DNA from 2 places in the Marinobacter sp. G5_S1_61_S3 genome. Region 2 is predicted to be linked to the other one. Evidence: predicted binding sites of a transcription regulator. Region 2 holds the regulator's gene; the other holds the start of a gene.
The links. Region 2 encodes sigma-54, which starts transcription at its own class of promoters, with help from an activator protein. Its sites were predicted from a motif close to ANTGGCATNNANNTTGCTNT; they were not measured.
Positions count from the first base shown of each region.

Region 1: the regulator sigma-54 is predicted to act here: its motif matches at 1,754-1,773, upstream of ACTRWH_RS02550 (PEP-CTERM sorting domain-containing protein).

Region 1 is NZ_JBQKUK010000002.1:224,890-228,302, reverse strand. Features, by position in the region: gene ACTRWH_RS02560 (efflux transporter outer membrane subunit) at 1-206, shown strand, start outside; gene nfsA (oxygen-insensitive NADPH nitroreductase) at 231-983, opposite strand; gene ACTRWH_RS02550 (PEP-CTERM sorting domain-containing protein) at 1,093-1,710, opposite strand; gene bla (class A beta-lactamase) at 1,876-2,733, opposite strand; gene ACTRWH_RS02540 (DNA-3-methyladenine glycosylase I) at 2,734-3,402, opposite strand.
Region 2 is NZ_JBQKUK010000015.1:113,072-116,484, reverse strand. Features, by position in the region: gene ptsN (PTS IIA-like nitrogen regulatory protein PtsN) at 1-112, opposite strand, end outside; gene hpf (ribosome hibernation promoting factor) at 208-516, opposite strand; gene ACTRWH_RS15660 (RNA polymerase factor sigma-54) at 641-2,167, opposite strand; gene lptB (LPS export ABC transporter ATP-binding protein) at 2,320-3,045, opposite strand; gene lptA (lipopolysaccharide transport periplasmic protein LptA) at 3,023-3,413, opposite strand, start outside.

The sequences.
Region 1 (3,413 bases), on a different contig from region 2:
AGCGGCTGGAACAGGCGATGAATAATGCCGAGCACGCCGTGGAACTGGCCCGGGCTCGCTATGAAGAAGGGTTTATCGGCTATTTCGAGGTGCTGACGGCGGAACAGGAGTTCACCGCCACCCGGGATGCGGCCGTGCGTAGCCGCACAGCGGTTACCCTGGCGATGGTGGATGTCTACCGCTCGCTGGTAGGTGCTCCGGGGTAAGTGTAAGTATCCCGGCGATCCTGATTACTTCATCTCGAAGCCCTTGCCACGCAGGAAATCCCGCATGTGGGGGCGCAACTTGGATGTAAACAGTGGTTTCAGCTGTTGCGACCAGTTGGTGTCCTTGGTGCCCCCGGTGCGGGCCTGGTAATAGGTGTTCATAGTGGTGTCGAATTCCGCCACCAGGTCCGCATCGCGTTCGCCCTGGTAATAATCCTCTTTAAGGATGGACGCGAGTGGCAGTCTCGGTTTCACCTCCGGAGCCTGGTCCGGATACCCCAGGCACATACCGAACACCGGATATACATGCTCCGGCAGACGTAGTAATTCGCTGACTTCCGCTGGGTTGTTACGAATGCCCCCGATATAACACAGGCCCAGCCCCGCCGATTCCGCTGCGGTGGCAACGTTCTGGGCCACCAGGGCAGTATCGATGCTGGCCACCAGCAACTGCTCGGTCATCCCGCGGACTACCTCGGCACCTGCGCGTTCCGCGGCATCCGTGGCCCGTTTCATGTCTGCGCAGAACACCAGAAAATCCGAACTTTCCGCCACATAGCGTTGGCCGCCACTCAACTCCGCAAGGGCCTCTCGGTTGTTCGGATCGACCACATGGATAATGGAGTAAGCCTGCACATGACTGGACGTAGCGGCGCTCTGGCCAGCCCGGATCAGTTCCTCGAAGAGCTCGCGGGGAATCCTGCGGTTCTGGAACTTGCGGATTGAACGGTGTGATTTAAGAAGCTCAATGGTGGGATTCATAGCGCCCTTCAGCATGACCACGGAAAGCGCTTATCCTGCCATTGGCGGGCGATGATGGCAAAAAGGGCCCCACAATCATCATTACGGGGCCCTTTTAGAGGTCGAGCGTTTTTTTAGCCAGCGACTAGCGGCGACGGCGAAAGCCCAGGCCGAGCAGACCTAGCCCCATCAGCGCCAGCGTGCCCGGTTCAGGGACCTGTGCGGTTACTCTTACGTCGTCGAGGAAGTTGCCGACGGTGCCATCCGGGCTCACGGAAGTGAACTTGATGGTGGTTTCCAGGGCGCTGGCAATGAAACTTCCTGAGAAGATGCTCCAGCCACTCGTTACATGATCATTCAGCAGCGAATCGGCACTGTTTCCATCGGAAATCAGGGACAACATGAAGCTTTCAGAATTGTTCTGGCGAGCGCGGTAAGCAAAGCTCAGGTCATAACGCTGGCCAATGGTGGTATCAATGGTCTGGTAGATGCCAAATGGGCCATCCATGTCCGGGTGGGCATTCAGCTCGGCAAACTGGCTGCCGTCATAAGCGTTCACGCTGTTGAAGCCACTCTCCCAGATTTCAATGTTGCTGCCGGTCCAGCCAGCGACCTGGTCAGATGTAAAAAACTGCCAGGTGCCCGTAGTCACGTTGGGGTTTTCGAAGCTGCCATTCTCGATCAGGTTAGCGGTTACCGGAGCGGCGAATGCGAGGCCTGCGGCAAGGATGCCCAGTGTGGCGATACGGTTGATAATGCTCATGTGGCCTTTCCTTAATGGTCATCAGTGTTGATCTGCACTGATAAACGCAACATGTGGGCCACTGTCAAAAATTCTCCTTGAATTCAGATGCCACGATGATTTTTGAGCGCAACCTTGAAGGCAGTGTGTAAAGAATTCTGACAGGCCGGCAGCTGTTGCTGGCGATCAGAAGTGCTTCACAATAGCGCCCCCGAGGTCTCTGATAGCGCCATTACGTTCATCAAAAGACGCACCGGTTTGCGTTATATAGATCGCGATCACCAGAGGCGGGCGATGGGGTGGCCATAGCACGGCAGTGATTGAACGGGAGCCGTGGCCGCCGGCTCCAGAGCGGTCTCCGATTGTCCAGTCCGGTGGTATCGCTGCCCGGAGCAAGTTGTCACTGACACGGTTGCCTTTGAGCCAGGTAACCAGAGTATCCCGGGAACCTTTGGATAGCGCCTCACCAAGTACCAATTTGCGGAGGTTCGCGACCATCGCCTTGGGACTTGTGGTATCTCGCAGGTCGCCCGGCGTGGCCTCATTGAGTGAGGTTTCCGTCCGGTCCAGCCGCGTAACGGTATCGCCCAGATCGCGTGCATACGCGGTAACGCCGTCGGGGCCATCAATGGCCCCCAGTACCAGATTGGCGGCGGTGTTGTCGCTGGTGGCCATGGTCGCTTCACACAGCTCCCGCAAACTCATACCTGCCTCTTCCTCTGCACGTGTCTCAGTGACCGGTGAATAGGTCACCAGATCGTCCTTGCTGAAGATCACTCGCCGATCCAGATCAACAGTGCCGTTATCCACCTTTGCCAGCAACGCCGCACAGGCCAGGGTTTTGAAGGTGCTTGTGATGGGGAAACGGTCATCGCCGTGATAGTCCCAGGATTCTCCAGTCCCGGAATCATAGAGGGCGATGCCCACGCGTGCGTCCAGGCGCTGTTCCACGGTTTTCACCGCCTCAAGCAACGGGTTGGCGTGGACCAGAGAAAGCGTGGAGGTCATCAACCAAAGGGCGAGCATTAACAGGGCGGAACGCATCTAATCTCCCACTGAGTAAGACAGAATTCGCGACAGATGGCTGTAGGGCAGGCCAGTTTCCTTATGCCAGTCGTTGAAGGCCTGCTGTGCCTGCATCAAGGCCTTTTTGCTGCCGGGGCTGGCATCCAGCCGTTCCTCCCGATGCAACCCGGCGGCCACATCCGACGACAGGATAAAGCCATCCCAACCTACACGGCGCAGAAAATATTGGGCGGTGTTGCCGCCAAGGCGGGCGCCGTGGCGTTTGAACCACATCAACAAGCCGATCTGATCGTGCGAAGGCCATTGGCTCAGGAAGGCTCCAAAGCCACCGTGCTCACGGGCGCCATCCACAATCATCCGGGCGTTGTCCGGCACCGTTCGGATTTTCTGCATGTTGCGCACAATGCGTTCATCCTGTGCCAGATCCTCCAGCACTTCTGGCGGAACCTGCTGCCAGTACAGCGGCACGAACCCCTTGAAGGCATCTTCAAATCCCGGCCATTTGTTCTCGATCACTCGCCACACGAAACCGGCCTTGAAGACGCAGCGTGTAACCTCGGACAGGTAGCGGTCGTCAGCCATGGCTTCAAGCTCACCGGGCGCCGCAACCCGGGGCAATATGGCGCGTAGCTCGACTTCGCCGCCTTTGCGGGCGGCTGCCTGATTGTAAATTCTGGAGAAGGACATCGTAATTTCCG
Region 2 (3,413 bases):
GGATCTGCTCGGCAATGGTTTCCATAACCCGCTTTTTGCTGGAGGCAGGCACCCGGCAAAGGGTTAGCTCCGGCGCGAGAATGTTCTCGATAGTCAGGGATGTGTCGGTCATGAATCGACTGCATTTCCGTAAAAAAAGGCTGCGGCACGTGTTGCATGGTTAGCCAGTGCCGCAGCTCGATTAACTGTCATGCCGGGGGCGTCGTCCTAGCGGGCGCCGTTCCCGTGCATCCGGTCTACGTTCTTTTCCTTGTGCTTCAGGATCTGCCTGTCCAGCTTGTCTACCAGTGCATCAATGGCAGCGTACATATCGCTGTTTTCGGCCTTTGCGTGAATCTCACCACCTATCACGTGAAGCGTAGCTTCCGCCATCTGGCGCACTTTTTCCACCTCAAGGGTAACCTGGCAATTGCTGATATGGTCGAAGTGCCGCTCAAGCTTTTCAAATTTGCCTGATACGTAATCTTTCAGTGCGGGAGTCAGTTCTACGTGATGGCCTGAAATATTGAGTTGCATAGGCTTCTCCTGTTTTCAGCTTGCCGGCACCCGTTAGGATACCGGCTGTGTGCCACAGCGTTATGCTGCAGGCGGTATACTTTCAGGAAAGGGCTCTCCCCGTGAGGCCGGGAACAGACGCTTCCTACACCAATCGCTTTCGCTCGTTGGACGGAGGAATGTGCATTGCCTCGCGATACTTGGCCACGGTTCGTCTAGCCACCTTGATACCCTGGTCTCCTAGCATGGCTGCAATTTTGCTATCGCTCAATGGCTTTTTCGGAGTTTCCGTTGCAATCAGCTTCTTGATCATCGCGCGGATTGCCGTGGATGAGCACTCTCCACCCTCGTCGGTACTGACATGGCTCGAGAAAAAATACTTAAGTTCAAATATGCCCCGCGGCGTGTGCATGTATTTCTGGGTGGTGACCCTTGAAATGGTCGACTCGTGCATTTCCACCGCCTGGGCAATATCCGAGAGAATCAATGGTTTCATGGCTTCCTCGCCATGATCCAGGAATCCCTGCTGGTGCTCGACAATGCGCGTGGCCACCTTAAGCAGGGTTTCGTTGCGGCTCTGCAGGCTCTTGATGAACCACTTTGCCTCCTGCAACTGGTCCCGCAGGTAGGTGTTGTCAGCACTGCTGTCCGCACGCTTTATAAGAGAAGCATAGCTTGCATTCACACGAATGCGCGGTGCAATTTCAGGATTCAGTTCCACGCGCCAGCGTTCATTGTGCTTGCGCACGATCACATCCGGGATGACGTAGTCTGGCTCGGCCTGATCCAGGGTGTCGCCGGGACGGGGGTTTAACCCGGTAATAAGTGCCAGAACGTCCCGTAGCTGCTCTTCTTTCAGGCGGCTGCGGCGTAACAGCTGGGCGTAATCACGGTTACCCAGCAGGTTTATGTAGTGGGTAATCACCAGTCGCGCCTGAGCCAGCCAGGGTGTTTCCGGGGGCAGCTGATTCAGCTGGATCAGCAGGCATTCCTGCAGATTACGGGCGAACACGCCGGGTGGATCGAAGTGCTGCAGGCGATGAAGAACGGCTTCCACTTCGTCCAGTTCCAGCGGGTCTTCGTCGGATTCGTCCACCATGCCTGAATGAATTTCTTCAAGCGGAGAGGTCAGGTAGCCATGGTTATCAACCGCATCCATCAGGGCATGGGCGATGGCCTGATCCCGCTCGCTCATGGGCGTCAGGTTCAGTTGCCATTCCAGGTGGTCCTGGAGCGTTTCGGTGGGGGAGTTACGGGTTTCGAAGTCGTGGTCGTTTTCGTCGTCGTTACGGGCTGCTGACGCGGGGGCTGACTGGTAAATGTCATCCCAGGCGGTGTCGACGGGAAGATCGTCGGGAATGGTGTCGGGACTGTCCGTTTCTGATGACCAGTCAGGTCCGTTTTCGGATTCGTCCCACTCAGTAGCGGTGTCTGAAGCGGTGTTGGATTCCTCGGTTGACGCCGTTTCAGACGACTCGTTGTCACTGTCCGTTGATTCCGGATTCTGGTTGTCGTCGTCTTCGGAGGTTTCCAGCATTGGGTTGGATTCCAATGCCTGCTGGATTTCCTGCTGGAGGTCCAGGGTGGAGAGCTGCAGAAGCCTGATAGCCTGTTGCAGCTGGGGCGTCATGGTCAGGCTTTGGCCCAGCTTTAACTGTAGTGAGGCTTTCATAACCATGGTTCAGGATCCGTCACTCGGTCTCTCTCTTCCGTCACTCAGGCTCTCTCTTTACGTCATCAGGGCGCTTTCTGGAGCCGGGGTTGCACAAAAACTCTTTGTATGCTGGCTACTTGCCGCACCAAGCAAGTTCTTTGCCGAGTGTACTACAGGCGAAACTCGTTGCCCAGATACACTTCCTTGACCTGCTGGTTGGCCAGTATATCGTCCGAATTACCAGAGGCAATGATGTGGCCGCCGCTGACAATGTAGGCATTCTCGCAGATGTCGAGGGTTTCCCGCACGTTGTGGTCGGTGATCAGTACGCCGATGCCCTTGTCCCGCAAGTGTCGGATGATTTGCTTGATGTCGCTCACGGAGATCGGGTCGACTCCGGCGAAGGGTTCGTCCAGCAGGATGAACGCCGGCTCCATCGCCAGCGCCCGGGCAATTTCCACCCGTCGTCGCTCGCCGCCTGACAGGGCCATGCCGACGCTATCGCGGATGTGGGTAATGTGAAACTCTTCAAGCAGTTCCTCTAACTTGGCCTCCCGGTCAGCGCGTTTGAGTTCGCGGCGGGTTTCCAGGATCGCCAGTATGTTGTCGCGTACGGTAAGCTTGCGGAACACGGATGCTTCCTGGGGCAGGTACCCGATTCCCTTGCGGGCACGACCATGCATGGGCAGCGGCGTTATGTCCTGATTGTCGATGGTGATTCGACCGTTGTCGGCGGGAACCAGGCCAACAATCATGTAGAAACACGTCGTTTTGCCCGCGCCATTGGGGCCGAGTAAGCCGACGATCTCGCCACTGCGAATTTCCAGGGAAACGTCGATGACGACCTTCTTCTGTTTGTAGCTTTTTGCGAGGTTACTGGCCCTGAGAACTGCCATCGATATCCTGTCCGTTAGGGTTGTTATCTGGATTGCTACCGGCGTTGCCGCGCGGCTGGATGACCATTTCGACGCGACCGCTGCCATCGCCCTGGTCAGCAGAGCCTTCTGCGGTCACCACGCGTTCGGCGCTGTCATAATGAATGACGTCGCCCCGGAACAGGTTGCCGCCCTGTTCGATCACAGCTTCGCGCTGAAAGGTAACCCGGTTGTCGGAGGCGGACCAGGTGATCGTTAGCGCACGGGCGTCGGTTTCGCCCTGGCCTTCCATGGCAGGCTGGCGGTAGCGTGCCGGGGTACCGGTGGCTTCAATGCGGCTGACGCCATTCTCATCCCGGTGGAGTACAACTTTGTCCGCCATAAGGTTG